DNA from 3 places in the Agrobacterium larrymoorei genome. Region 2 is predicted to be linked to each of the others. Evidence: predicted binding sites of a transcription regulator. Region 2 holds the regulator's gene; each other region holds the start of a gene.
What was found. Region 2 encodes LexA, which represses DNA repair genes until DNA is damaged. Its sites were predicted from a motif close to TGTTCNNNNTGTGTTCNG; they were not measured.
Positions count from the first base shown of each region.

Region 1: the regulator LexA is predicted to act here: its motif matches at 5,498-5,515, upstream of recA (recombinase RecA).
Region 3: the regulator LexA is predicted to act here: its motif matches at 4,920-4,937, upstream of dinB (DNA polymerase IV).

Region 1 is NZ_CP039691.1:1,386,864-1,396,666, forward strand. It holds gene CFBP5473_RS06590 (ABC transporter substrate-binding protein) at 1-366, opposite strand, end outside; gene CFBP5473_RS06595 (OmpA family protein) at 705-2,987, shown strand; gene CFBP5473_RS25010 (hypothetical protein) at 3,042-3,191, opposite strand; gene CFBP5473_RS06600 (pseudouridine-5'-phosphate glycosidase) at 3,290-4,213, opposite strand; gene CFBP5473_RS06605 (carbohydrate kinase family protein) at 4,389-5,327, opposite strand; gene recA (recombinase RecA) at 5,574-6,662, shown strand; gene alaS (alanine--tRNA ligase) at 6,886-9,549, shown strand.
Region 2 is NZ_CP039691.1:1,779,304-1,789,106, forward strand. It holds gene eno (phosphopyruvate hydratase) at 72-1,346, opposite strand; gene kdsA (3-deoxy-8-phosphooctulonate synthase) at 1,566-2,414, opposite strand; gene lexA (transcriptional repressor LexA) at 2,668-3,393, shown strand; gene CFBP5473_RS08500 (GFA family protein) at 3,845-4,243, opposite strand; gene CFBP5473_RS08505 (glutathione S-transferase family protein) at 4,470-5,156, shown strand; gene CFBP5473_RS08510 (ComEC/Rec2 family competence protein) at 5,157-7,628, opposite strand; gene gltA (citrate synthase) at 7,887-9,176, shown strand; gene CFBP5473_RS08520 (PACE efflux transporter) at 9,351-9,788, shown strand.
Region 3 is NZ_CP039692.1:396,820-406,622, reverse strand. It holds gene CFBP5473_RS16175 (diguanylate cyclase) at 1-1,914, shown strand, start outside; gene CFBP5473_RS16170 (TetR/AcrR family transcriptional regulator) at 1,928-2,527, opposite strand; gene CFBP5473_RS16165 (DUF1330 domain-containing protein) at 2,640-2,930, shown strand; gene CFBP5473_RS16160 (alpha/beta fold hydrolase) at 3,095-3,781, shown strand; gene dinB (DNA polymerase IV) at 3,794-4,897, opposite strand; gene CFBP5473_RS16150 (copper homeostasis protein CutC) at 5,153-5,884, opposite strand; gene CFBP5473_RS16145 (MFS transporter) at 5,877-7,118, opposite strand; gene CFBP5473_RS16140 (M81 family metallopeptidase) at 7,217-8,665, opposite strand; gene CFBP5473_RS16135 (beta-N-acetylhexosaminidase) at 8,684-9,803, opposite strand, start outside.

The sequences.
Region 1 (9,803 bases), 390 kb from region 2:
ATCCTTCGGCACGGCAATTGCTGGCGGCGTGTTGTAGTACTTCTTGGAGAAGTCGACCTTCTCGAGACGCTCAGGCGTGATCGACATGGACGCGATGATCGCGTCGAACTTCTTTGCCTGAAGGGCAGGGATCATGCCGTCCCAGTCATTGGTGACGAAGGTGCATTCTGCCTTCATTTCGGTGCAGAGAGCCTTGGCGATATCCACGTCGAAGCCGGTCAGTGTTCCGTCGGCTTCCAGAACGTTGAAGGGCGGGTAGGCGCCTTCGGTACCGATGACGATCTTGTCGGCCGCCATGGTGGCGCCGGCAAAAAGCGACATGGCAGCAAGGGACGCAGCTGCAAGCAGACGGGTGGGATTAAGCATTTCGATCCTCTCTTTTGGCGAGTCGACCGCACGGTTTGTTTATGTTTTCCGCGCGGGGAATGTTTCGCGGAGCTCTTTTCAGCCAGTGGCCTGGAGCTGCGCTTGGCGGATAGTCTTACCGTTGCCTAAAAAATGCAACCTGAATGTTTTGCACAGCGATGAGGCACCGTAATTCCTCCACGAAAATGCCTCTTTCCGTTCATTCCCGGTACAGATCAGCCTGTCCATGATTGGAACAAGACTGTGATCTCTGCGTTGTTCAGCGCCGATATGTGCAGAATGAGCCCGAATGCCGCGGGTCCAACGGATTTATAATGGACGGCAGATGAGGAAGCGCCATGCTGAATAAAAACAAACTGCTGACGGGGGTGGTCTTTCCGCTCATGTCGATTGCCATTGCGGTAGAGCCGGTTCTCGCAGCTACCGTAGCCCATGCAGCCCCATCTCAGACGATACAGCAGCAGCCTGCCCAATTGGCGAATGGTGCCATTATTCTGGCACAGGCCGAAGCGCCGAACCCGGAAGAAGAACTGCGCAAGCGCCGCCAGCAGGCTGAAGAAGGCAAGCCGAAGGCCGAGCCTGAGCAGCAGCAGCGTCAGGAAGAGGCCCCACGTCCCCGCCGCGAACAGCAGCAGGCAGAGCCGCAACAGCGTGAGCAGGCTCCGCAGCGTGAGCCAGAGCAGCCGCGCCCTCGTCGCGAGGCGGCACCAGAGGCCCAGCCGCAACAGCAGCAGGAACGTCCGCGCCGTGAAGCCGCGCCCGAACCCAAGGCAGAACCTCAGCAGGAGCGCCCGCGCCGCGAAGCCGCACCTGAGGCCGCGCCGCAGGCTCAGCCTGAACAGCAACAACAGCAGGAGCGTCCACGCCGTCCGCAGCGCGAGCAGCAGCAGCCGGATGCCGAAGGCCAGCAGCACCCGGAACGTCCGCGCCGCGATGCTCAGCCGGATGCGGCACCAACTGAAGGTCAGCCACAGCAGCAGGAGCGTCCGCGTCGCCAGCAGCCAGCCGCTGAAGGCACCGAACAGCAGCAGCGTCAGGGCGAAACACCGCGCCGCACGCAGGAAAATCAGCCTGCCGCCAATGAAGCGCAGCCGGAAAAGCCCGCCGCTCCAGAAAAGCCCGCAACGCCTGCAAAGCGTCCGGCAGCACCGGAGCCGGAAGCTGGCAAGGCACCCGTTCCAGCAGAGCCACCGACCCCCGGCAAGGCTCCCGCACCAGCCGAGCAGCCTAACCCGGCTCCCGGCCAGCAGCCTTCCGAACAGCCCCGTCCGCCACGCGGCCAGAATGGCGAGCCTGCACCGGCTCCGGTTCCGGGCGCACCGCCTGCACCGGCTGATGGCGCAACCACGGGTCAGGCACCCGCTGGCGAACCCGTACCGGCACAGGTAGCCGCACCGCAGACCGAAGCAAAGCCGATGACGAAGGAACAGCTGGACAAGGCCCGCGCCATTGCGCAGGATCCATCCAAGTCTGCCGATACCGTCGTTCTGCCTGTAGACAAGGGTGCTGCCGTTCTCGATAGCGACAAGGAAGCCTATCGCAGCGGCAACGAGCAGCTACGCGAACAGCGTCGCCGTGAACGCGAGCAGGTTCAGGACTTCAAGGTTCCGACCTCGGATGCGGAAGCACAGGCTGCGGCCCGCCGCGATGGTGGCAACACCACCATCAACATCCAGAACATCACCAATGTTCAGGGTGAGCGCATCGACCGCCGTCCGGACTTCGACCGTCCCGATGGTGTGCGTGAATGGCGTCCGCGTGACATGCCGCGTGACCGCGACATGGGCGACCGCGTGTTCCTGCAGTTCGGCGACCGCGTCGTCGTTCGCGGTAACGATGACGACCGCTTCATCACCGACGGTGCGAAGCCTTACTACGAGCGTCTGCCCGATGACCGCTATCGCGAAACCATCGAGCGCCCCGACCGCACACAGATCGTCACCATCCGCAACCGTTACGGCGACGTGATCCAGCGTTCGCGTATCGATGCGCGTGGCCGTGAATATGTTCTGTTCTACGCACCGGAACTGGTCGATCAGCCAGATCGCGAATATGTCTACCGCGATCCGGGCCTCGATCTGCCGCCGCTGCGTCTGCGCATCCCGGTCAATGAGTACATCATCGACACGTCTTCGGATGAGGATCGCGATTACTACCGCTTCCTCGAACAGCCGCCGGTCGAACCCGTCCAGCGCGTTTATACGCTCGATGAAGTTCGCTACTCCGCCCGCGTGCGCGACATGGTGCGTCGTATCGACCTTGATACGATCACCTTCGCAACCGGCAGCGCGGAAGTTCCGATGAGCCAGGCAGCCTCGCTGCGCAAGGTCGCAGACGCAATGAACAAGGTGCTGAAGAACAACCCGGCCGAAACCTTCCTCATCGAAGGCCACACGGATGCCGTCGGTTCCGATGAAAGCAACCTTGTCCTGTCCGACCAGCGTGCCGCTTCCGTTGCCAACGTGCTGACCGATGTCTACGGCATCCCGCCGGAAAACCTCACGACGCAGGGCTATGGCGAACGCTACCTGAAGGTCCAGACGCTCGGCCCGAACCAGGAAAACCGCCGCGTCACCATCCGCCGCATCACACCGCTGGTGCGCCCGGTTGCACAGAACTAAGGCTTGACCCTTTGCTTGAAGAAAGGCCCGGAAGTATATGCTTCCGGGCCTTTTTTACACGAAGCTGAAAGCTATAAAGCTGACTGCGCCTGCGAGTAGCGCGAATGCCAGCGTGTTCAAGCTGATGTTGAACAGCTTTTTCAGCGCGACCTGAATGGTCCACAATGCGAAAAATACGACAAGCGCGGCGTAGAATGGTGCCATCTGAAGGTCTCCTGTGCGAGGCGAATGTCAGAGGTTGGTCTTTATATACTACGTCGTCGAAGTCGACGCGGCCAGCCTGTTTGCTGACCGCCCGCCGATCAGACCAACGCCACCGCAATCTCAGCAGCAAGCCTCGCATTGTTGCGCACGAGCGCAATGTTCGTCTCGAGGCTGCGGCCTTCGGTGATTTCGAAGATTTTTGCCAGCAGATAGGGCGTTACCGCCTTGCCGCTGATTTCGTCCTCCTCGGCGTGGGAAAGCGCGCGCTGGATATAGATTTCCATTTCCTCGCGGGAGATTTCGTCTTCTTCCGGCACGGGATTGGCAATCAGCATGCCGCCTTCAAGGCCGAACTGCTCGCGCGTGTTCTGGAAATTCGCAATCGCTGCCGGGCTGTTCAGCGTCAGCGGGCTGGTGATGCCGGAGGCGCGCGACCAGAAGGCCGGGAATTCCGTCGAGCCGTAGGTCACGACCGGAACGCCCTGCGTTTCCAGCACTTCAAGCGTTTTCGGAACATCGAGAATGGCCTTTGCGCCTGCGCAGACGACGATTACGCCGGTGCGTGCAAGTTCGGTCAGGTCGGCGGAAATGTCGAAGCTTTCTTCAGCGCCGCGATGCACGCCGCCAATGCCGCCGGTGGCGAAAACCTTGATGCCCGCATGTTCGGCGGCGATCATGGTTGCGGCGACCGTGGTGGCGCCCGTGCGGCGCTCGGCGATTGCGAATGCGATATCCGCGCGCGAAACCTTCATTGCATCCTTGGTCTGGGCCAGCGCTTCGAGCTGTTCCTTCTCAAGACCGATATGCAGCGTGCCGTGGATGACGGCGATGGTTGCCGGAACGGCGCCCTGATCGCGGATCAGCTGTTCCACGCCTTCCGCCATGCGGATGTTGCCGGGGTAGGGCATGCCATGGGTGATGATGGTGGATTCCAGCGCGACAATCGGTGCGCCACGCTGCTTTGCGGCGGCAACTTCGTTCGAATAGGCGATCGGCAGGAGCGGGGGGATGGTTTTGGTCATTGTTTCTTCCGGGTTTATTTTAGAGACTGTTTGGAAACTCGGCGGCGGAGAGCCGAAGAATGATTTTTGTGTCCTGCAAGGAGAAGATCATAGGCGATATCCTTCGACGCAGCAGGACGCGAAAAGCATCGCCGGATCGACCCGTCCGAGTTTTCAAACAGGCTCTTAGAGTTCTTCACACGATTTCAGCGTTCGGCACAAGCGCCAGCATTTCTGCAAGGCTTTCCGCGCTCATATCCGGTGCCGTTGCAAAGGGTGACTGGACCGTAATTGCCCCTGCCGCCGCACCATGGCGCAGCGCCTCGCCAATCGATTTTCCGTTAGCAATTGCAGCCAGATAGCCGGACGCCATGGCATCTCCCGCGCCGGTGACATCTTTCACCTGCTCGATAAAAGGCGGCTTCAGGATCGCAACGTTGCGTGCATCGAAAGCCACGACCTGCCGCGCGCCACTGGTGATGACGCCGCCGCGGAGTCCCGCGTTTCTCAGCTTCTGCGGCCACTCGCGCACATCCGCCACGTCTTCACCGGTCAAAGCGCGGGCTTCGGCTTCGTTCATGAAAAGCACGTCGATATCCGCCAGCGCCGGTTTCAGCCTGATGACCTTTGCAGGCGAGATCGCGATGGCCGCCGATTGCTTTTCGCAGACGCTGGCGGCAAGGCCGATGGCGCTCAGCGTGTCTTCAGGCAGGTTGGCATCGCATAGAATAATGTCGCTCGCCATGATCGCTTCACGAACGGCGCGAACGCGCAGGCGGCGCGGCGTGAAAAGCTTGTAGAGATCCATATCGGCAATGGCGATGACGAGGTCGCCGTCGCGCTCCAATATGGCCGTATAGCTGGGCGTGGAGCGGTCCAGAAAGGTGAAAGGCGTGTCCTCGACGCCTGCCTCTTTTGCAGCGAGCGCGACCGTTTCACCGTTGGCGTCGCCGCCGCGCGGCGCAATCAGCCGAACCTGAAAACCGAGACGTGAGAGATTGCGCGCCGCGTTGAAGCCCCCGCCGCCAGCCTCTTCCATCCATGAGCCGGGATTGCTCGCGCCATGCGCCGTTTCCGTCTCGATCATGCCGCGCCGGTCTATATGCGCGCCGCCCAGAACGAGTATCTTTTTCACGCTGGTCCATCCTTGTTTCCGAGGCGGATTTTTCTGTCCGATTCGGTGATTTACGGCCTTTATCTTCTTCATCCACAGCCTGTGGAAAAATATGCACACAAGAAAAACAAAAGCAGAACGAACGACTTAACGCTATTTGTTTTCAACGGGCTGACGGGCTGTTGCGAAACGAGAACAAAAAGAGTACATACACTTTCAATACTGCTTCGTTGCCTGTGCGGCTTCAATAACCTAAAGGTGGTTCGGATGGCACAAAATTCTTTGCGTCTTGTAGAGGATAATTCGGTGGATAAAAGCAAGGCACTGGAAGCGGCGCTCTCCCAGATCGAACGTTCGTTCGGCAAGGGATCGATCATGAAGCTCGGTTCCAATGAAAACGTAATCGAGGTTGAGACCGTTTCCACAGGGTCTCTCAGTCTCGATATCGCGCTCGGTATCGGCGGTTTGCCGAAGGGGCGTATTATTGAAATTTACGGGCCGGAAAGCTCGGGCAAGACCACGCTTGCGCTGCAAACCATTGCGGAAGCGCAGAAGAAGGGCGGTATCTGCGCCTTCGTGGATGCCGAGCATGCGCTCGATCCTGTCTATGCCCGCAAGCTCGGCGTCGATCTGCAGAACCTGCTGATTTCGCAGCCGGATACAGGCGAACAGGCGCTGGAAATCACCGATACGCTGGTGCGTTCGGGTGCGGTCGATGTTCTCGTCGTTGACTCCGTTGCAGCGCTTACACCGCGTGCGGAAATCGAAGGCGAGATGGGCGACAGCCTTCCGGGTCTTCAGGCTCGCCTGATGAGTCAGGCGCTGCGCAAGCTCACGGCTTCCATCTCCAAGTCGAAGACGATGGTGATCTTCATCAACCAGATCCGTATGAAGATCGGTGTGATGTTCGGTTCGCCGGAAACGACGACAGGCGGTAACGCGCTGAAGTTCTATGCGTCGGTGCGTCTCGATATTCGCCGCATCGGCTCGGTCAAGGAGCGTGAAGAGGTCGTGGGCAACCAGACCCGCGTCAAGGTCGTCAAGAACAAGATGGCGCCTCCCTTCAAGCAGGTCGAATTCGACATCATGTATGGCGAAGGCGTTTCCAAGACGGGTGAACTTGTCGATCTGGGCGTGAAGGCTGGCATCGTCGAGAAGTCCGGCGCATGGTTCTCCTATAACAGCCAGAGGCTGGGGCAGGGACGTGAAAACGCCAAGGGCTTCCTGCGTGACAATCCTGCGGTTGCCAACGAGATCGAAATGGCGCTTCGCCAGAATGCAGGTCTCATTGCAGATCGCTTCCTTGAAAATGGCGGGCCTGAGGCAGATGCGGATGGCGTAGAGCCAGACGCTTGATCGGCCTGCCGGATTAGTCTTGTCTTGTCTTTCATCAAGGCCGCGTGACCTCATGTCTCGCGGCCTTGTTCATTTCTGTGGTTGAATTGCATCCACTGTGCTGCGCGGGCGGAATTGTGGCGAAGCTCGGCTCTCTTTGGCTGGACAGCAAGTGTGACGGACGATAAAAGCCATTGATTTTTATGTTATGGCCGCGTGAGCGCGTGGCAATGAAGGACTTCGTATGAGCGGTGTGAATGAAATCCGGTCGACCTTTCTCGACTACTTCAAGAAAAACGGCCACGAAATCGTGCCCTCCAGCCCGCTGGTGCCGCGCAACGATCCGACGCTGATGTTCACCAATGCCGGGATGGTTCAGTTCAAGAACGTCTTCACCGGTCTTGAAAGCCGCCCATATTCCACAGCCGCGTCCTCGCAGAAATGCGTTCGCGCCGGTGGCAAGCATAACGATCTGGACAATGTCGGTTACACCGCACGCCATCACACTTTCTTCGAAATGCTCGGCAACTTCTCCTTTGGCGATTACTTTAAGGAAGAGGCGATCACGCACGCCTGGAACCTGATCACCGGGGAATTCGGCATCGACAAGAACCGTCTTCTCGTGACGGTTTATCACACCGATGACGAGGCGTTTAATCTCTGGAAGAAGATTGCCGGTTTCTCCGACGATCGCATCATTCGCATTCCAACCAGCGATAATTTCTGGGCGATGGGCGATACCGGTCCTTGCGGTCCGTGCTCGGAAATCTTCTATGACCACGGCGATCACATCTGGGGCGGCCCTCCCGGCTCGCCGGATGAGGATGGCGACCGTTTCATCGAAATCTGGAACCTCGTCTTCATGCAGTATGAGCAGCTGACGAAGGAAGAGCGCATCGACCTGCCGCGCCCGTCCATCGATACCGGCATGGGCCTTGAGCGCATCTCCGCACTGCTTCAGGGCAAGCATGACAATTACGATACCGACCTGTTCCGTGCGCTGATTTCCGCATCCGTCGAAGCGACCGGCGTTCCGGCTGAAGGTGAGAAGCGCGCAAGCCACCGCGTCATCGCGGACCACCTGCGCTCCTCCGCCTTCCTCATTGCCGATGGCGTGCTGCCTTCGAATGAAGGTCGCGGTTACGTTCTTCGCCGCATCATGCGCCGCGCCATGCGTCATGCCGAGCTTCTCGGTTCGCGCGAACCGCTGATCTGGAAGCTGCTGCCGACGCTCGTTCAGCAGATGGGCCGCGCCTATCCTGAACTCGTCCGTGCAGAGGCACTGATTTCCGAGACGCTGAAGCTTGAGGAAACCCGTTTCCGCAAGACGCTGGAGCGTGGTCTTTCGCTGCTTTCCGACGCAACGTCCGATCTTTCCAAGGGCGGCATGCTAGATGGCGAGACTGCTTTCAAGCTTTACGATACCTACGGCTTCCCGCTTGATCTGACGCAGGATGCTCTGCGCGCCCGCGAAATCGGCGTGGATATTGCCGGCTTCACCGACGCGATGGAGCGCCAGAAGGCGGAAGCCCGCTCGCACTGGGCTGGCTCCGGCGATAAGGCAACCGAAACCGTCTGGTTCGAGCTGAAGGAAAAGCACGGCGCGACCGAATTCCTCGGCTACGACACAGAGACCGCCGAAGGCGTGATCCAAGCTATCGTCAAGGACGGCAAGTCCGTCGATTCCGCCGCAGAGGGCGAAAGCGTTCAGCTCGTCGTCAACCAGACGCCGTTTTACGGCGAATCCGGTGGCCAGATGGGCGATACTGGCGTCATCTCTTCCGACAATGGCACCTTCACGGTTACCGATACGCAGAAGAAGGGCGAGGGCCTGTTCGTGCATATCGGCACCGTGGCCGAGGGCGGTGTAAAGCTTGGCGATGCGGTGCAGCTGACGGTCGATCACGATCGCCGCGCGCGTTTGCGCGCCAACCACTCCGCCACGCACCTGCTGCATGAAGCGCTGCGCGAAGTTCTCGGCACCCACGTTGCTCAGAAGGGCTCGCTGGTTGCGCCTGAGCGTCTGCGCTTCGACGTTTCGCATCCGAAGCCTATGAGCGCGGAAGAGCTGAAGATCGTCGAAGACATGGCGAATGAAATCATTCTGCAGAATTCGCCGGTCGTTACCCGCCTGATGAGCGTGGACGATGCGATTGCCGAAGGTGCAATGGCGCTGTTCGGTGAGAAATACGGTGATGAAGTGCGCGTGGTCTCCATGGGCACCGGCATCCATGGCTCGAAGGCCAACCGTCCTTACTCGGTCGAGCTTTGCGGCGGCACGCATGTTTCCGCCACGGGCCAGATCGGCCTTGTCCGCGTTCTTGGCGAAAGCGCCGTCGGCGCTGGCGTTCGCCGCGTCGAGGCCGTGACCGGGCAGGGCGCCTTGGCCTATCTTGCCGAGCAGGATGAGCGCGTGAAGTCGCTCGCTTCTTCGCTTAGGGTTCAGCCGGGCGAGGTCCTGTCGCGCGTCGAAGGCCTGCTGGAAGAACGCAAGAAGCTGGAACGTGAATTGGCTGACGCCCGCCGCAAGCTCGCCATGGGCGGCAATTCGGCGGAAGGTTCTGCCGTTGACGTCAAGGACATCGGCGGCGTGAAATTCCTGGCCAAGTCCCTCGCTGGCATCGATGCCAAGGACCTGAAGGGCCTTGCGGACGACGCCAAGGGCAGCCTCGGCTCCGGCGTGGTCCTGCTCATCGCCGTCTCCGAAGATGGTAAGGCGAGCGCTGTCGCAGCCGTTACCGAAGACCTGACAGCACGCTTCAGCGCAGTCGATCTCGTCCGCACAGCCTCCGCCGCACTCGGCGGCAAGGGCGGCGGCGGGCGCCCGGATATGGCCCAGGCCGGTGGCCCGGATGGCTCCAAGGCCAACGAGGCCATCGAAGCCGTCGCAGCATCCCTTGCTGGCTGACAGGCTAGACACTAAACGTCCCAAAGCCGCCGATCATTTCGGCGGCTTTTTTATTTGCAGCTTAGGTGGGGTAGGCTCTGTCGTCGTCCATATTTCGGAGATTGAGAGCGGCGACATTTCGGGTGGAGTAACGGCGGATGAGCATGGAGCCTGCCGAAGGAGATTGCATGCAGCCCGATACCTGAAATCAACCCCATTATTTTCCGCGACAGAAGCCGCAGCAGTCACGCGGAAGGTCTGGTGAACCTTTATAC
Region 2 (9,803 bases):
AAAAATTGGACTTACAAAAGCATAAGGCCCGCTTTCGCGGGCCTTACTTCATATCTGCATACTGACGAAAATCAGCCGCGCAGGATCGAACGACCGGCGTATGCAGCCTGTGGGCCGAGCATTTCTTCGATACGGATCAGCTGGTTGTACTTCGCCAGACGGTCCGAACGCGACAGCGAACCGGTCTTGATCTGACCGCAGTTCGTCGCAACGGCGAGATCCGCAATAGTGGAGTCTTCCGTTTCACCGGAGCGGTGAGACATGACGGCGGTGTAGCGTGCCTTGTGAGCGGTTTCGACAGCGTCGAGTGTCTCGGTCAGCGAGCCGATCTGGTTGACCTTGACGAGGATGGAGTTTGCAACGCCCATCTTGATGCCATCGCGCAGGCGCGCGGAGTTCGTCACGAACAGATCGTCGCCGACGAGTTGGACCTTGGAGCCGATCTTGTCCGTCAGGTACTTCCAACCTTCCCAATCGTCTTCGGCCATGCCGTCTTCGATGGAGATGATCGGGTACTTGCCCGCGAGTTCAGCAAGGTAATCGGCCATTGCTTCCGGCTCCAGCGTGCGGCCTTCGCCTTCCATCTCGTACTTGCCGTTCTTGAAGAACTCGGTGGATGCGCAGTCGAGAGCGAGTGCAATATCTTCACCCGGCTTGTAGCCAGCCTTTTCGATTGACCGCATCACGAAATCGAGTGCGTCCGGCGCGCTCTTCAGGCCAGGCGCGAAGCCGCCTTCGTCACCAACATTGGTGTTGTGGCCCTGTGCTGCCAGTTCCTTTTTCAGAACGTGGAAAATTTCCGCACCGATACGCACGGCGTCACGGATGCTTTCCGCGCCAACCGGCATGATCATGAATTCCTGGAAGTCGATCGGGTTATCGGCATGCGCGCCGCCATTGATGATGTTCATCATCGGAACGGGCAGCAGATGCGCGTTCGGGCCGCCGACGTAGCGGTAAAGCGGCAGGCCTGTCGTTTCGGCAGCAGCCTTGGCAACAGCGAGCGAAACGCCGAGAATGGCGTTCGCGCCGAGGCGAGACTTGTTCGGCGTACCATCGAGCGCGATCAGCGTCTGGTCGATATGGATTTGGCTTTCGGCATCGAAACCGCCGAGCGCATCGAAGATTTCCGTGTTGACGGCTTCAACGGCCTTTTCAACGCCCTTACCGAGATAGCGCTTGCCGCCATCGCGCAGCTCGACTGCCTCGTGGGCACCGGTGGAAGCGCCCGATGGAACGGCGGCGCGGCCGAAGGAACCGTCTTCGAGGTACACGTCCACTTCAACGGTGGGGTTGCCGCGGCTGTCGAGGATTTCGCGTGCGATGATATCGGTAATGGCTGTCATGGTCTCTCCCTTGGGACTGGAACAGATGGTTTCAGTCGCTTGTCTTAGAGCGCATCGGCAAGGCTGTGAAGCCGTTTTCAGCGAAGATGCGCAGTAGAACGATACTTAACGACGACTCGGATGTAATTGCCTTTTCGCTGTAGACGAAGCGTAAGAAATTACAATGACGACGCCCCATGCGAGGCGTCCGCCACCTTATAAAAATCGATTAGGACGAAATCAGGCCGCCTTGGAAATCGCATCGAAGGCCAAAAGTTTTTCCAGAAGCTTCGGCATGTCCTTAAGGTGAACCATGTTCGGGCCATCGGAAGGCGCATTGTCGGGATCTTCATGCGTCTCGACGAACAGCCCCGCGATGCCAACTGCAACAGCGGCGCGCGAAAGCGTTTCAACGAACTCACGCTGCCCGCCTGTGGAACCACCCTGCCCACCCGGCTGCTGAACGGAATGCGTTGCATCGAACACCACAGGTGCGCCGAGCGATGCCATGATCGGAAGCGAACGCATGTCGGAAACCAGTGTGTTATAGCCGAAGGAAGCGCCGCGTTCGCATAACAGCACATTCGGGTTGCCGCTTTCATTCAGCTTGGCCAGCACATTCTTCATGTCCCAGGGCGCAAGAAACTGGCCCTTCTTGACGTTGATTACGCGACCAGTCTTGGCGGCAGCAACAAGAAGGTCCGTCTGGCGGCTGAGGAACGCGGGAATCTGGAGAATATCGACCGTCTGCGCAACGACGGCGCACTGTTCTTCGGTGTGGATATCCGTCAAAACAGGAAAGCCGAATTCCTTTTTCAGATCGGCAAAAATCTCCATGGCGTTATCGAGACCGATGCCGCGCTTGCCGGACAGGGATGTCCTGTTGGCCTTATCGAACGAGGACTTGTACACAAGGCCGACGCCGAGCTTCGCGCAAAGCTCTTTCAACGTTCCCGCAATCATGAAGGCATGATCCCGGCTCTCCATCTGGCAAGGCCCGGCAATCAGCGAAAAGCGCTCGGTATTGCAAAACGATACGGCGCCCGCACCTTCACCGGCCACCACTTTAAGATTGTTCTTCGCAGTCATCGTCTTCCTCACAATTCCAGAGTAGCGCCCGTTTTTAAGAGCATCCGGCGAGGCCGGTTCGTTGTGCGCACGCCATATCAGCAAGGGCCTTCGGTGTCATCAGCCAATGCGCCTGGTTGCTTTTCACGAAGAAAATTTCACAACCTGAGACTTAGCGAAATTTTAAGGGATTGCAGAACACATATGGAACATATAGTGTTCGTTCTGTATTTGTTTCGCGAATCTTCGCCACACAGTCCAAGGGTGTTTCTTCATGCTCACGCGCAAACAGCAGGAACTGCTTCTCTTCATTCATGAGCGAATGAAGGAATCCGGCGTGCCTCCATCTTTCGATGAGATGAAGGATGCACTCGACCTGGCTTCAAAATCCGGCATCCACCGGCTGATCACTGCTTTGGAAGAACGCGGTTTCATCCGCCGGCTTCCCAATCGCGCCAGAGCGCTGGAAGTCATCAAGCTGCCGGAGGCTTATACGCCTCCTTCGCAGAAACCCCAGCGCGGCTTTTCGCCAAGCGTTATCGAAGGCAGTCTCGGCAAGCCGAAAGCGCCAGAGCCAGCGCCTGCGCCCAAACCCGCAAATGATGCGCTTTCCGGTGCCGTAACAGTTCCCGTCATGGGCCGGATTGCCGCAGGTGTGCCGATTTCCGCAATTCAGAACAATACGCATGACGTTGCCGTACCGATGGACATGCTAGGCAGCGGCGAGCATTACGCCCTCGAGGTCAAGGGTGACTCGATGATCGAGGCAGGGATTTTCGACGGCGACACCGTCATTATCCGCAATGGCAGCACCGCAAGCCCCGGTGATATTATCGTTGCGCTCGTGGATGACGAAGAAGCAACCCTCAAGCGCTTCCGCCGCAAAGGCGCGTCGATCGCTCTCGAGGCGGCCAACCCGGCTTACGAAACCAGAATTTTCGGACCTGACCGGGTGAAGATTCAGGGCAAGCTGGTTGGTCTCATCCGGCGCTATCATTGAGTTGAGGCGCGACAGGCTTGTGCTTGGAACATCTAACTGAAGGTGCGTAGTTGCTTCTTCAGTAAGCCCTATATTCCGGCGACGCTGTGAGATATTTCCGGGCGTGGTGGTTGTGCGTTCTTCACGGCGCTGGAAAGACCGGACACATTGGTTACAGATGTTCGGAGATTCCTGAGAGTGCGTTTTAGCTTTCGAGGGCGATCTGCGACATACTTGGCACCAAAGAATTCGCCGTTGAGATTGGCGCAGTGTTGATGGAACGAATGGTAAGAGGGTCGCTTCCAGAGCGCTTGGTACCAGCCAAATATTGTCCTCGAAGCTCATCTGCTTGTTAGCGAGTCGAGAAGGGGTGCAGAAAGTTTTGGTGAAGCGCCGAGCATGATTGATAAAATCAGCCCGAGCGACGTATCGTTAGTTAAGTGCATCGCGCCCCGCTGGGACGCGCCTTCTTTCAGCGCCCCTGCTCTTCCCGGCTTTCTGCTTCACGATTCCGGTCATATTGCTTCATCATCGGAAAATCCGGCAACCACGCCTCGCGACGGATTGTCCATAACTCATATGTCGGTTCGAACTGATTGGTGGAATCGAAAGAGCCAATATTGAGTTCGATTTCATCATCGCTTTTGCCGAAAACGGGAGAGCCGCAATTCTGGCAAAAGAAGCGTCCGTTATAGCTGCCAGTTTCGCCTTCGATCCGTACCGCGTCTTCCGGAAAAATCGCCGATGCGTGAAAGAGTGCGCCGTGATGTTTGCGGCAATCCATGCAATGGCAGATTCCAACACGATATGGTTCGCCCGATACGGAGAATTTTACTTTGCCGCAGAAGCAGCCTCCGGTTCTGGTTTCCATGCGTGGTCCTCCTTGTTCGGTTACACAGCCAAACCAAACAATTTTCAGGCAAAGAGGTTCGATAATTAATTTAGCCTGACCAGGCCTATGGGTCTTGCTGACAAGAAAACTCAATCATCAAATAGTTTGAAGACACTCATCGCTAAAGACGCCTGTATTGCCTGTCGCTGGTGCGTTACGAAGCTCAAGACATGCTATCTGTAATCGATACTAGAGGGGTCCCGCGATGTACGATCTTTATATAGCCAACAAGAACTATTCGTCATGGTCGCTTCGGCCCTGGGCGCTGATGCAGACCTTGAATATTCCATTCAACGAAAAGCTGGCTCCCTTCAACGATCCCGACCCTAAGAACGACTTCACTTGGTTCTCGCCCACCGGCAAAGTTCCGTGCCTGATCGATGGCGACGTTACGGTTTGGGACACGCTGGCCATTGCTGAATATCTTGCCGAAAGCCACGAAGGCGTTTGGGCGCAGGATAAGACGGCGCGCGCGTGGTCGCGGTCCGTTACCGCGGAGATGCATTCCGGCTTTCAATCTCTGCGCAACCTGCATCCCATGAGCGTCGGCTTGCGCATTCGCCCGCACGCACCCTCGCCGTCCCTTAGCAGTGATATCGCCCGTATCGACGCCTTGTGGCAGCAGGGCCTGCAAACCTTCGGCGGCCCGTTTCTGGCGGGAGAGCGTTTTACCGCTGTAGACGCATTCTTTTGCCCGGTTGCCTTCCGCTTCAGGACTTACGGAACCAGCCTGTCGCCCGCTTCCGAAGCATACAAAAACCGGCTTCTGAACCTGTCCGCAATGCGGGAGTGGGAAAAAGCAGCGCTGCTGGAACCATGGCGAGACCCCGAACATGAGCAGGAAGCCGCATCGACCGGCGAAATCATCGAGGACTTCCGCATCGGATCTTGATCAGCCGCCTGCCGCCAGCATATTTTCGATGTGCGGCGGCAGAGAATTATCGAAACTCTTGGCGCGCCAATCATAGCTGCGATGCAGAGACCAAGGTCTGCCAGCACCATCCATCGCCGCCCTCGCACGTCCAACTGGAGAAACGTTCGCGTTGAGCCAAAGCTCGAGCGAACCTGTGCGGCGCAGCGTGTTGTTGGTAATCAAGATCGCGCCTGATTTACACTGCGAAAAAGGCACGAAGCGCGAGCTGACGACAATGTCCGCCACATCACAGGCCGTGCCAGCGAGAGCGCTATTGGACAGAACGGCAATTTTCACGCCGCTTCCATGCCTGGCTGCGCACCAGGCATTCTTCTGGCAGGTAAAGATATTGTCCTTTTCAAAAGCTGAAAGCATCTGGCGACGAGCCTCCTGGCGCTGCCTGTCCGTCAATGCATAGGACCGCTGCGTTGACATGGTCTGCTCCCCGTTATCATCAGGCTTATCCCGCGTGATTGGTGGAACATGCCGCTCCGGCAGAGGCAGCGCCCTCTCCCACTGCTCGTAGACAAAGCCCGTCGCGCGCGACTTGGTGGTTGCAACGGCATCCGCCGTCACCAGCGCCACAAGTGCGCCGTCCTCGAAAATCAGCAAATCCGGCTTGGGGCGTAGCTGTTCGGTAAACACCATCGCAAGGCCCACAAGAATAAGCGGCACTCCCAAGAGCGCGAGCCTGCTTCGCAGCAAAGTCAACAACAGAAATCCCGCTGTGGAGATGGCCAAAAACCACTGGCTCTGCCGCCCAATCGTGGCATCGCCGCCCCAGGCGGCAACGGTTTTGGCAATATCGATCACCAGCGCCATGCCATATCCCATCACCTTCAGAAATGGTGCATCGAGACCGAACGGCATCAGCAGCATGGCAATAAGTGCGAACGGCATGACAATGATCGACATGACCGGTGTTGCCGCCAGATTTGCCGCCAGCCCATAGCTGGTGACGCGGTGGAAATGTTCGACAGAATAGATCGTTGTCGAGATACCGCCGATCAGCGAAGTGATGACGATACCACCAATAATCGTCCCGGTTTTGGACGCCGCCACCAGCCACAAAGGCGGGCGCGAGATGAACAGTCGCTCCCGGTTACCGCGCCATCTCGTCCAGAAAGCAAAGCCGGATACGAGCGCAAGTGTCGCCGCAAACGACATCTGGAAGCTCGGCCCCATCACCTCATGCGGCGAAAGCGCAATGATAATGATGGCGGCGAGCGCGACGTTGCGAAGGCTGATGGAAGGACGATCCACCAGCACCGCAATCAGCATGATCGACATCATAAGCCAGGCGCGCTCCGCCGATACCGCAAAACCGGAAATGAGGTAATAGGCCAGCGTCATCAAAAGTGCCGCAAAAGCGGAGATTTTCTTGACCGGCCAGCGCTGGGAAAAACCCGGAAACAGACCGAAGGCCAGACGCATGCCGACGAAGAAAATGCCAGAGGCAAGCGCCATGTTGAGCCCGGAAATGGCAACGATATGCGCCAGACCGGAAACGCGCAGCGCCTCCATCGTCTCGCCAGAAATCGCACGTCTCTCATCGGTGACGATGGAAGCCGCAAAAGCCCCCGCATCGCCGCCGATGATGCTTCTTATTCTGTCCGCGATGGCTGTCCGCAGCCTGTAAAGCCATGAATCTGCGCGCTCCAGCCACGTCACAACGGCGTCGTTATCGCTTTCCGAGGGCAGTGATTGAGGCGGAGAATAAAAGAACCCGGTCGCGCCAACGCCATTGAAAAAAGCGCCAAAGGCGAAATCATTGAGGCCCGCAAGCGCGGGCCCTGAAGGTGGCGACAATCTGGCTTTGCCAGAAAGCATGCCGCCAATCGCAATCGGTTCATGGCGGCTGCGAGAGAGGACGGAAACCCTGTTCGGTTGCCGGGCAAGGACGGGATTTGCCGTGGACTTCAACGCGACGATGTACCGCCAGTACCCGCGCGCATCGATTTCCCGACGTTCCACCTTGCCGACGATAGTCGTGGTCACCGCCGTATCGAGAATGATCGTGTCTGCGCGGTGCGTTTCCCAGGCGGCAAGCAGCATTCCGACCAGCATCAGGCTCGCGGCGGCCAGAAGAGAAGATGCCACGTTTTGCCGGTGGCGAAGAACCACAGCGGCGGGGAGAACGCAGACGCTGATCAGCGCCAGCATGATGGGCGATGGATCGACCGAAAGAGAAAACCAGAAAGCAGCCCCTGCCCCGATAAAAACCGGAATGAACAGAAAACTCTGGCGGTAATCCAGCTCCTCGATAATGCAGGCGGCAACACGCTGCCTGAAGCGCTGGGAACGGCTAAAGACAGGACCATGGTCTTCATCGGGGATAGCCACGACGCTTCGCGAGCCATGGATGGGCAGCAGCATATGGTCGAGCTCCGTCTCCATGACAGAGCCCTTCTCGCCCACGCGGAATTGCCGCCTTTCTCCGTGATCGTTCAACCGTCTGCCCCTGTCCCCCGGCCTTAGTTTGCAACCTCGAAATCCGGATTGCAACCGTCTTGGGTTTTAAGGAAGCATTGACCTAGAATGAAACAGCCGGGCCCAAAAGTGGCCCATATCGGGATATTCCCATGCCGCGATGCACAATTTGCCTTTTGGATAGCTTGGCATCTTCGCGCGGATCATATAGCTAATCCGAGACGCTTATAACTGGCTGATGCGTCACCGCGCATCGCCTGCATATTTCGGAGGTATAGTATGACGGAAACAAACGCTACAGTGACCCTCGGCGATAAAAAGGTCGATCTTCCTGTACGAGAAGGCACGATTGGGCCGAACGTCGTTGACATCGGCGCGCTGTACAAGAACACCGGCTCCTTTACCTACGATCCGGGCTTTACCTCCACCGCATCTTGCGAATCCAAGATCACCTATATCGATGGTGACGAAGGCGTTCTGCTGCATCGTGGATACCCGATCGAGCAGCTGGCCGAACAGGGCGATTTCCTCGAAACCTGCTATCTGCTGCTTTACGGCGAACTGCCGACGACCGCGCAGAAGAAGGATTTCGACACCCGCGTCACGCGCCATACCATGGTGCATGAGCAGATGAGCCGCTTCTTCACCGGCTACCGCCGCGATGCCCACCCGATGGCCGTCATGTGCGGCACGGTCGGCGCTCTCTCGGCTTTCTACCACGACTCGACCGACATCACCGATCCGCATCAGCGCATGGTGGCTTCTCTGCGCATGATCGCAAAAATGCCGACGATTGCGGCGATGGCTTACAAGTACCATATCGGCCAGCCCTTCGTTTATCCGAAGAACGATCTGGATTACGCATCCAACTTCCTCAACATGTGCTTCGCCGTTCCTTGCGAGGACTACAAGGTCGATCCGGTTCTGGCACGCGCCATGGACCGCATCTTCATCCTCCACGCAGACCACGAACAGAACGCCTCGACCTCGACCGTTCGTCTGGCCGGCTCTTCGGGCGCCAACCCGTTCGCATGTATCGCAGCTGGCATTGCCTGCCTCTGGGGCCCTGCCCACGGCGGCGCAAACGAAGCTGCCCTCAACATGCTGAACGAAATCGGCTCCGTTGATCGCATTCCCGAATACATCGCCCGCGCCAAGGACAAGAACGATCCGTTCCGTCTGATGGGCTTCGGTCACCGCGTGTACAAGAATTACGATCCGCGCGCCAAGATCATGCAGAAGACGATGTATGAAGTGCTGGAAGCCACTGGCAACCAGGACGATCCAATCATGCAGGTTGCTCTGGAACTGGAAAAGATCGCTCTTTCGGATACTTACTTCGTCGAAAAGAAGCTCTATCCGAATGTCGACTTCTATTCCGGCATCACGTTGAAGGCGCTCGGCTTCCCCACGACCATGTTCACCGTTCTCTTCGCTCTCGCACGTACCGTGGGCTGGATCGCGCAGTGGAACGAAATGATCGAAGATCCGCAGCAGCGCATCGGTCGTCCGCGCCAGCTCTACACCGGCGCTGCAAAGCGTGACTACGTACCGGTTTCCAAGCGCTAATCTCGCTGGATAAATTCAAGGCAGGGCGCTGTTTATTTTTACAGCGCCCTGCCTTTTTGTTGAGCAAAAACTTGAAGCGAAAACCGGCTCGGCTTATATAGGCATCAGAGGACGACCTCTGCCGGTCTGGCTGTAGCATTCGGGACGACCCGATATATTGTTCGGGAGCATCCCATGCGCACTTTACGCGATAGAATTCGCCACGCCCTCAGCTTCGAAATCATCGGCCTTATTCTCGTGGTGCCTCTAGGCGCCCTCATATTCCATATGCCGTTGGAGGCCATCGGCGTCGTCGGCATTGTCAGCGCGACGATCGCGACCTCGTGGAACTACGTCTATAATCTGATCTTCGACCACATCATGCAGCGCACCCGCGGTACCACACTCAAGACGACACCAATCCGTGTCGCTCACGCCGTGCTGTTCGAACTCGGCCTGCTGCTGGTCCTCATGCCGTTCATCGCGTGGTATCTGGAGATAAGCATTCTTCATGCGCTTGTGATGGACGTATCCTTCGCCCTGTTCTACGTCGTCTACGCCTTCGTCTTCAACTGGGCATATGATGCGGTCTTTCCACTGCCCGAGTGGAAGCAGGAAGTGGCCGCGGAATGAACTGCTAAGTCATCT
Region 3 (9,803 bases), on a different replicon from region 2:
AGCGCACCGTTCCAACGGCGCCTGACGGGTGATGACGATGTTCTGGGTTTGAGCAGGCGGATCGATAGGCCCGATGGCAGTTTTGGCGGTGTTGTCGTTGCCACGCTGAAGCTCAGCTATTTTCAGGATCTATTCAAACGCATGAACCTGAAGGATGGAGACGCGATCAACCTGTTCTCTCAGAGCGGCGTGCTGATCATGCGCAGTCCCTACATTGGGGATCAAATCGGCCGGGATTTTTCCGCCTCTGAAAATATCAAGCGTTTTCAGGCTGAACCGTCAGGATCGTTTTCCGGCGTTGCTGCCATCGATGGCGTGATGCGGCTTTATAATTTCATGCATGTGGGCCCGCGTCCGCTGATCCTCAATGTGGCGCTTTCGCACGATCAGATTTTCGCAACGTGGCGCAAGCAGGCCGTTACGATAGGCGTCGTTCTTGCATTGCTCAGTGCATCCACGGTTGCGCTGGCGGTTGCGGTCAGGCGTGCCTTTAACGCGCGTATCCGCGCAGAGGAAACGACGCGCCGAAGCGAAGCGCAATATCGGCTGCTTGCGGACAATGCGACGGATGTCATCGTGCGGCTGGATAGGGACCTGATACGCCGCTACGTGTCACCGGCTTCGCGTGACATGTTCGGCATGGAGCCGAAGGAACTTGTCGGCACGAATGCGCGTGGCATCATTCACCCGAGCGATTGGCCGCTCGTGCAGCAGGTGGCGCAGGATGCGCGCGTTTCCACCTTTCCCGTGGAAGCGATCTACAGGCTGAAGCATCGGGATGGCCACTACGTCTGGGTGGAAGGGCGTTATCGTTTCGTTGTCGAAGATGACAGCCTGATCGTCGTTCTGCGCGATATTTCCCGCCGTAAGGTTGCCGAAGCAAAGCTGGAGGAGGCAAATGCCGAGCTTGCAAGGCGCGCCAACACGGATGGTTTGACGGGACTTGCCAACCGCCGACAGTTCGATGAGGTGCTGGCCGAGGAATATGGAAATACCGATGCGGGCGGCGAAAATCTTTCGCTGCTTCTCATCGACGTGGATCGTTTCAAGCTTTTCAACGACACTTATGGACATCAGGCCGGAGATGATTGTCTGCGCCGGGTTGCGCAGGCGGTTCGCAGCAGCGCGCGGCGCAGCGATGTCTGCGCCCGTTATGGCGGAGAAGAAATCGCCGTCATCATGCCGGGCGCCGGTGAGGCAGAGGCTTTCGCCCTGGGTGAGCGTATAAGGGCCGCAGTCGCAGAACTGGGGATCGAGCATTCCGCCAGCAGTTTCGGCCACGTGACAATCAGCGCAGGCTGCAGTTCCGCAGGAAGCGATGGTATCCACGACGTCAAGACGCTGATCGCCGAGGCTGACCGACTTCTTTATGAAGCCAAACGCACGGGGCGCAACAAGGTGCTGGCGTCGAATGCGGCAGAGTTCACCAGTGGCCTGCCCGTCATTTTCGCTGAGGAACAACGGCTGGAGGCCGTTGAGGCGTATAGGCAGAGGTTTGCGGAAAAGCCGAAGGAGAACCTCAACGTCATCGCGCGCGGTGCAGCTGAACTTCTCGGTACCCCAATCGGCTTCGTCACGCTCGCCGGTGATAAGGATCTGGCCCTTGTCGGACGTCACGGCATAGAGGCTGAAACCGTTGCACGCGACATTGCCTTTTGCGGCTACACGATAGCCGGAACGGAGCCGATGTTCGTCAGCGACACGCGCGCGGATCTCCGCTTCCAGTCCAATCCGCTGGTGCAAGGCCCGACGGCACTTCGCTTTTACGCCGGTGCTCCAATCGTAGATCCGGATAGCGGCCTTGTGGTTGGCACGGTCTGCGTAGCGGATTTCAAACCGCACGATCAGGCGACTGATGGCCAGCGAAAGATACTCGCCGACCTTTCTAAACTGGTGGTAAAGGAACTGACCTGAGGTCTCCAATCCATTACATTTTGGTGGAAGATGATGAGGGCGCGGCCAGCCCCAGCCCTTTGAGTGTCGTTTCCGTCAATAGCCACAGGTCATCCTGGGACCGGACGACCTTGGACAGAACATTCAGGCCGATCATCAGGTTCTGAAGAGCGAGCGCCAGTGCTCGTGGGTTGGCATCGGCAGGAATTTCCTTGTTGGTCTGAGCGATGACAAGCAGTTCTTCAAGCCGCTTCGAGGAGCCTGCGGCCATATCCATGAGCATGACAGCGGGATCTTCCGTCGAGGGGCACATTTCGCAAATGGAGTTGACGATGATGCAGCCGTGCCCGCCAGGGTCGCTGCTGCGTATATGGCATATTCGCCTTAGAACCCGTTCCAAAAGCGGGAGGATCGGCCCGTTGATCTCCTCGTAAAGCGGCGCATCCGGCGCGGTAGGAGCATAACGCCTGATGACTTCTTCAAATAGTGCCTCTCGCGATCCGAAGGTGTTGTAAAAGCTGGAGCGTGTGATGCCGAGCTTTTCTGACAGCGCCTTCACCGATGCCTGCTCATAGCCTTCGCTTCGAATGGCTTCGGTTGCGACATCTATCGCTTCATCTCTGTCGAACTTCATAGGTCGCGCCATGACAGCCTCAATTTTATTTTATACATATATGGACAAAACTATTGCCCACCTATATGTACATATGTGTTCAAAATGAACGCGTGTCCATAGGAGACCTGAAATGGTAGCACTTGTTGTCGTAGAAGCCCGACCGAAGTCCCCTGAAAAACTGGCTCAATATTCGGCTGCAGCGGCCTCTACTCTTGCAAGTTTTGGCGGTGAATTTGTTCATCGTGGCAAGTTCGTTGAAGCGCTCGGTGGCACCGCAACGCCGCATGGCCTCGGTGTCATTCGTTTCGAAAGCGCCGATGCAGCACGACGCTGGTACGGTTCAGCAGAATATCAGGCCATCATTCCACTACGGGAAGAGGCCGCCGATATGAGCTTCAAACTTTACGACGTTGCCGGCTGATCTCCATTCGAGGACATTGCACAATGGCGAATGCGACCTGCACATCTCTCGCGCCTATCCATCAATCTGTCGGAAGGCACCTTTTGAGAGGATTAATCGTATTTGCCATGCTGCTCGTAAGCATAGTTTTTTCTGACGAAAGCCATGCAGCGGAACCTCGCGGCGTGCGAAATATCGTTCTTGTACATGGTGCCTTCACGGATGGGTCGAGCTGGCAGGACGTCATCCCGCTGCTTCAAGCCAAGGGTTATCATGTCACGGCGGTTCAAAATCCGCTGACGTCTTTGGCAAACGACGTCGAGGCCACCCGCCATGTTCTTCAGAGGCAGCAGGGAGGTGTTCTTCTTGTGGGTCACTCATGGGCGGGAGCTGTCATCACGGAAGCCGGGAACTTTGGGAATGTCAGGGGTCTCGTATATCTGTCGGCGCTCGTTCCCGATGCGGGCGAGTCTGTCGCGGATTTGCTAATCCGGCAAAAAGCCTCGATGGAAGGGCTTGCACCGGACCGGAACGGACATGTCTGGCTGGATGACCCGGAGGCCTATTCGAAGGTTATGGCCGCTGATGTTTCGCCTCCACGCGTGGCCCTTCTGACCGCCACGCAACAGCCCATGGCCGCCAAGTCCTTCGCGGAAAAGATTGGCTCAAAAGCCGCGTGGGAGGCAAAGCCATCCTGGTATCTGGTAACGGAAAAAGACGGAGCCCTGCCGGTGCATGTTCAGCAGGCAATCGCGAAACATATCGGGGCGACCACAAGAGCAATTCAATCCAGCCACATGTCGATGATTTCGCATCCTGAGGATGTCGCAGATTTTATCGCGAGCGCTGCTGAAACGCTTTCTGATGAGTGACGAGTGGGAAATTTAGTTTTGGAAATTCAGGCCGAGCTGCGGCTCGTCAGGGGTGTCGCTGTCTGCGCTATTATCCAGCGATGACAGCGTAATCCCGAGCAGTCTTATGGGCCGCTTGAACGGGTGGACGCTGGCGAGTAGCGCTTCGGCGGCTTCGAGCATGTGGGGCACGCTGTGGTAGGGCAGGTTTCCTGTTCTGCTGCGCGTCATCTGGGTGAAGTCGGAATATTTGATCTTCACGGTCAAGGTCTTGCCGCCGATCCCCTTGCCCTGGCAGTAATTCCACACCTTTTCCGCCAGCGGCACCAGTTCCGCAGAAGCGCGTGCGAGATCGTCGATATCCTGTGAAAACGTATCCTCTGCGCCGACCGATTTGCGGATGCGGTTCGGCTGAACCCGTCGCTCATCGACGCCGCGCGCAATGTTGTAAAAATAGGAACCGGACTTGCCGAAATGTTCCACCAGATATTGCAGCGACCGGGCTTTCAGATCCGCACCGGTTTCGATGCCGAGCCGATGCATCTTTTCTGCCGTTGCCGGGCCCACGCCATGAAACTTCTTCACGGCGAGCTGCTCAACGAAGCTTGGGCCGTTCTTTGGCGTTATGACGGCCTGTCCGTTCGGCTTGTTCAGGTCCGAAGCCATTTTTGCGAGGAACTTGTTATATGAAATCCCGGCGGATGCGTTCAGTCCGGTGACGGCTTTGATCTTCGTTCGGATTTCCAGCGCGATTTCCGTGGCGACAGTCATTTCCTTCAGGTTTTCCGTCACATCCAGATAGGCTTCGTCCAGCGATAGAGGCTCGATGATGGGCGTGTAGTCCTCGAAAACCTGTCGGATTTGCTGCGATACCGCCCGATAGACCTCAAATCTCGGCGGCACGAAAATAAGGTCGGGACATTTGCGTTTGGCCGTGACCGATGGCATTGCGGAATGAACGCCGAAGACACGCGCCTCATAGCTTGCCGCCGCCACGACGCCGCGCGCTGCCGAACCTCCGACGGCCAGCGGACGTCCGCGCAGGCTTGGATCGTCCCGCTGCTCGACCGAAGCATAGAACGCGTCCATATCCACATGGATTATCTTGCGTATCGATGGTTCGGGCGGCGAGGTCATGGGCGGAAACGTTCATCCGGGCGGAAACAAAAGAAGAACATAGCAGATGTTCAGCCGGAATGAAATGGCTTGTCGCGTGCCTGATATCGACGTTCGAGATTACATCAGCAACATCTTGAAATAGGCACCCGCACGCCACATATCTCGGTCACACCCGTCATCGATAGCACCTGCAGCGCTCTCTCCAGCGCGCGTTTGTGCCGTCCGGGCCAAAAGGGCGCTCCCCAGTCGGGTCGAGCGCCCTTTTCTTAAAAGCTAGACAAGCACGGCTTGTTTCAGCTTATGCACCACGTCTTGATCTGTCTGCCTGCGCTGGGGTGTGGCAAAGCCGAATTCGACCAGAGATGCCTGCTCCTCGACGGAAGAACTGCCGGAGGCGTGGATTTCGTGGATGCCGGGAAGGGCAAGGAGATCGGGGACGAGATCGATTGTCACGCCACCGCCTGGCATGATCGAGATGCGCCCTTCAGCACGCGCTGCCAGCGCCCGGAGCGTTTCGAAACCCAGCCGGACATTTTTCGCGCAGCCTGAGGTGAGGATCCGGGAAATGCCGAGATCGATGGCTGTCTCAAGTGCCCTCATCGGGTCTTTCACCATGTCGAAAGCCCTGTGGAGGCTGATGTCGAGACCCTTTGCCGCGTCGATCAGCTTCCGCAGGGTCGCTTCATCCAATGTCCCATCGCCACTGGTGGCGCCGATCACGACGCCGGGGAGGCCGAGTTCGCGGGCGCGGATAATGTCGTCTTCCATCATGGCGACTTCGGCGGCGCTATAATCGAAGCTGCCCGCGCGTGGGCGGATCAACGGGTAAACGGGAATGGTGCTAGTCTGTGCTGCATGGCGCATGAGGCCGTGTGACGGCGTGAGGCCACCGATGCCGAGCGCGGAACAGAGTTCGATACGGTCTGCGCCGCCCCTGATGGCTGCGTCCAACCCGGCAGCGTCGTCCACGCAGATTTCGAGCAGCCGTTCTGTTGCCTCAACCATGATGTTCTTCTCCATTTCCCATCTTGCCGTCATTAACAGGCGGGCGCTTGTGAAGAAAGCCAAGCAGCGAGACGCCGCATAATCCGGCAAAGGCGCTCAGTATCGCAGTGTGCGAATAATTGCTGATGGCGGTGCCGAGGGAGAAGAGAAGTGAGCTCAAGCCTCCGGCGAGAAAGATATTGACTGCGATCAGCGAGCTCCCAAGTCCCGCGCGACGCGAGATCAGGTTTTGCAGATAGGTGATGGGAAGCGAGATGATGCCTGCGGCACCGAGCCCCGATAGCGGGGTCAGCAGATAGACCGTGGTCGGATTATCCGCCAGACCGAGCATGACCATGTAGATGCAATAGAGAAGCGCACTCGCCGCGATGGCGACGGCTGCCGAGGTTTTGGTTTCGATCCAGCCCCAGAAGAAGATGAAGACGATCTCCAGCAGCGCGACAATCCCCACAATCGCGCCAACATCGGCAGCCTGGCCTCCGGCCTTGCCGGTGACGACCAGCGGCAGCACGATGCCGTTGATGTGCAGCGTGGAGGAAATGAGTGCGATGGCAAGAACATAAGGCCATATGGCGGTGGAACCGAGATGACGGATGGAGGCGAGGAAGGCGTAAGCTGGCTCGCGCCTTTCGGTGCGTGACTGGCTATCCTCGCGCATGTTTTTCGCAAACAGAATGAAGCAGAAAACGCAGGCAAGGCTTGCCAGCAGAAAGGCGGGCAACATGCTGGCCCTACCCGCAAAAGCATAACCCACGATACCCGGCACCAGGACCCAAGAAAGCGAAATGGCTGCACGAACGGCGGAATTGACGGCAATCAGATCCCGCGCTGCCATGCCTTCGCAACTGGCTCGCACATAGGCAAAGATGAGAGAATTCAAGGCGCCGTAGATGGGTATCGGGATCAGCAGCGCCAGCGCGAAAGTCCATATCGAGGGGAAGAGATAGACGACGCCGTATCCAAGCATGCCGGAGATGCAGGCGGCGAGTATCGGTATTTTGTGGTGGCCCAGACGATCGGAAAGGATGCCCATGCTGATGCTGGCCGAAACATTGACGAGGGCGGCCATGAAGCTGAGCCCGGAAAAGGCCGCGTCGCTCAAGCCAAGCTCGCGAATGCCGATCAGGGAAAGATAAGGGGCCGTCGCTGCGCCGGTGAAGCCGAAGACAAAGATGCCGATTGCGGAAAGCCGCAATTGAGGATGGCGAAACACAAAGGGCAGTGCCGACAGCATGATTGTCCACTAGCGAATGTCAGCCTGCGGATCGCGCAGGGTGGGAGGGTAGAGTTGGCCCCGCTTCACGATGGCGGAGCCAGACAGGTCTCAGAGTCCTAATCCCGCTCTTTCCAACGCGCGGAAAGATTGGCTGATGGCGTATAGTCGAATTCTCTCACAAAAGGAAAGGTCGGCTGGCGTCTGCGTTTCGAAGGCAGCTTTTCGATATCCTGATTGATGACGCCATCGGTCAAGGCCATGAGGTTGGGGTTGGCGATGGGCTGAAGCTCTGGCGAAAGATAGCCGGACTTAACCACCAGCAGCCTTGCTTTGGTAGGCTCGATGTCGTGGCGGGTGAAGTCGGCTATGTTGTGGTATGGGCGTCGTCTAGCGGCCAGAATGAGCGTTACACCGCCGATCCTGACGACCGCCTGTCGCTCTTCCTTCGGCCCCGGATCGTCCAGGGACCTGACCTCTGCGGCCACTTCCACGAAGGGACTGGCAGGATCCAGCGAGCCGCCTATTTTCAAAGCCAGCGTTGCGCCGACACCGGCAGAAAAGCAGGCGTCTACGGCAGGCAAGTCGGTAATGCCGCCAATCACGGCCCCCTCGAAACCGCGCAGGATAAGGGCCTTCAGCACATCGGCGCGATCACCGACACCGCCACCTGTCGGATTGTCGCCTGAATCCGCCAGAATGACCGGGTGCGTTTCGGATTGTTCGGTAATGTCCAGCATCGCTTCCAGATCACCGGTCACGGGACCGAAATGGAAGTCGTGTCGGGCATTCCAATAGGAGCGCGCAATCTCTTCTGCGGCCCGTTTCGCTGTCTCTGGATCGGTGCCGGTGACGACGGCGCAGGCCGTTGCGCGCGGCTCGTCCGCCCATACATAGCCGACCATCAGGTTGGCGTCCAATATGCCGTCGAGCTCATCATGCCGGGGAAGGGCCGAATAGAGCGATTTTGCCGGTTCATCCTCGGTGGACGTTCTTTCGCCCGGCAGAAGAACGGGGACGGGTGCCCATACAACGCCCGGCTTTAGTCCAGTCTTCAAAGTCTCGATCAGCATCGACCATGCGCGGACCATCGTTTCCCGCACATCGATATGGGGCGCGGTGCGATAGGCTGCGAAAATATCGATCTGATCCACGATCTTTTGGGTGACGTTGCCATGCAGATCATAGCTGACGGCAAGCGGCACATCGGGGCCGATCACCGCCCGTGCAGACGCGATCCAGTCGCCTTCCGCATCGTCCATTCCCTCCACATTCATCGCGCCATGCATGGCGAGGTAAAGCCCATCCAGCGGGAGCGCGGCCTGTAACCGGTCGAGGAATTCACGCTTGAAGCCGTCATATGTGCCTCGCGCCAAAGGCCCGCCGGGAACGGCACGGGCGTGAAGAAGGGGATGCAGCGCAACACCTTCTGTGGGCAGGACGCTGAAATAGTCTGCGCTAAGAAGGTCGCCCTCCCGCAAAACCCGGAAGTCTTCCGGTCGCATCAGAACCGGAGAAGAGGTGGAGCATTCCGTGTGGATGCCGCCAACAGCAATGCGAAAAGCCATGGTCTGTACCTTTCCGCGTCAAAGCTTCGGGCTGAGGGGCGCGAGCGCCGAGAAACGAAGCCAGTCCTTCTTTTCGCGCGGGGTCCATGCCGCTTCGGCAACGGCGGGCAGGCGTGGGAAGACGAGGCGGTTGAAGTAATCGCGGTTCAGGAAATGCTCGGACCAGATGCAGGCCTGCACACCGCGAAGGCGCGGCTTCAATTCCTCGGGAAACTCCCCCACGGCCTCGTAGGTGTAGGTATGGTGCGGAGGAACGGTGCCGGCCCAGCTTGCGCCGGGTTCCTGCCAGGCCTCGTCCTGAACCATGTCCAGATAATAGGCCTGTCCGGGTGTCATCACCACATCATATCCCTGCTGGGCCAGTTCCACGCCGACTTCCGGTGCGCGCCAGGCCATCAACAGCGTTCCGTCAGGATCGACACCGCCGCCGTGGGAAACTTCATCCCAGCCTGCAAGGCTGCGCCCGCGCTCCGCAAGCATGGTCTGGATGCGTTTCATGAAGTGGCTCTGGAGACCGAATGTGCCGTCCAGCCCCTTCTCATCCATCAGCTTGCGCGCCAGCGGAGAGGCCATCCACGTGTTGTCGGCAACTTCATCTCCGCCGATATGGATGAGTTTGGAGGGGAAAAGCTCGACCATCTCGTCAAACACCCTTCCGAGGAAGGTGTAGGTTTCTTCGATGGCCGGGTTGAGCGCGTTGTTGGGATAACCCTGCACAGACCGATAGCTATCCGGTGCTTCCTGTCCATCCGTCAGTTCCGGCAGAGCTGCGAGAATTGCGGTGCTGTGGCCGGGAATGTCGATCTCGGGCACGACTTCGATGTTCAGATCCGCTGCGTGCGCCACGATTTCGGCAATATCTGCCTGCGTGTAGAAGCCTTCCACCGGCTCCGCAGCATTGCCAAGCTGCGGCAGCATGGGTTCATCGGGGCCGCGCTTGACGCCAACGGTGGTGAGTTGCGGATAGGCGCGGATTTCCATGCGCCACGCCTCATCATCGGTCAGGTGCCAATGGAACACATTCATCTTGTACCAGGCCAGAATGTCGATGAGCCGCAGTACGTCGCCAGTCGGATAGAACTGACGTGAGACATCGAGATGGCAACCGCGCCAGCCGTAGCGGGGTTCGTCCTTGATC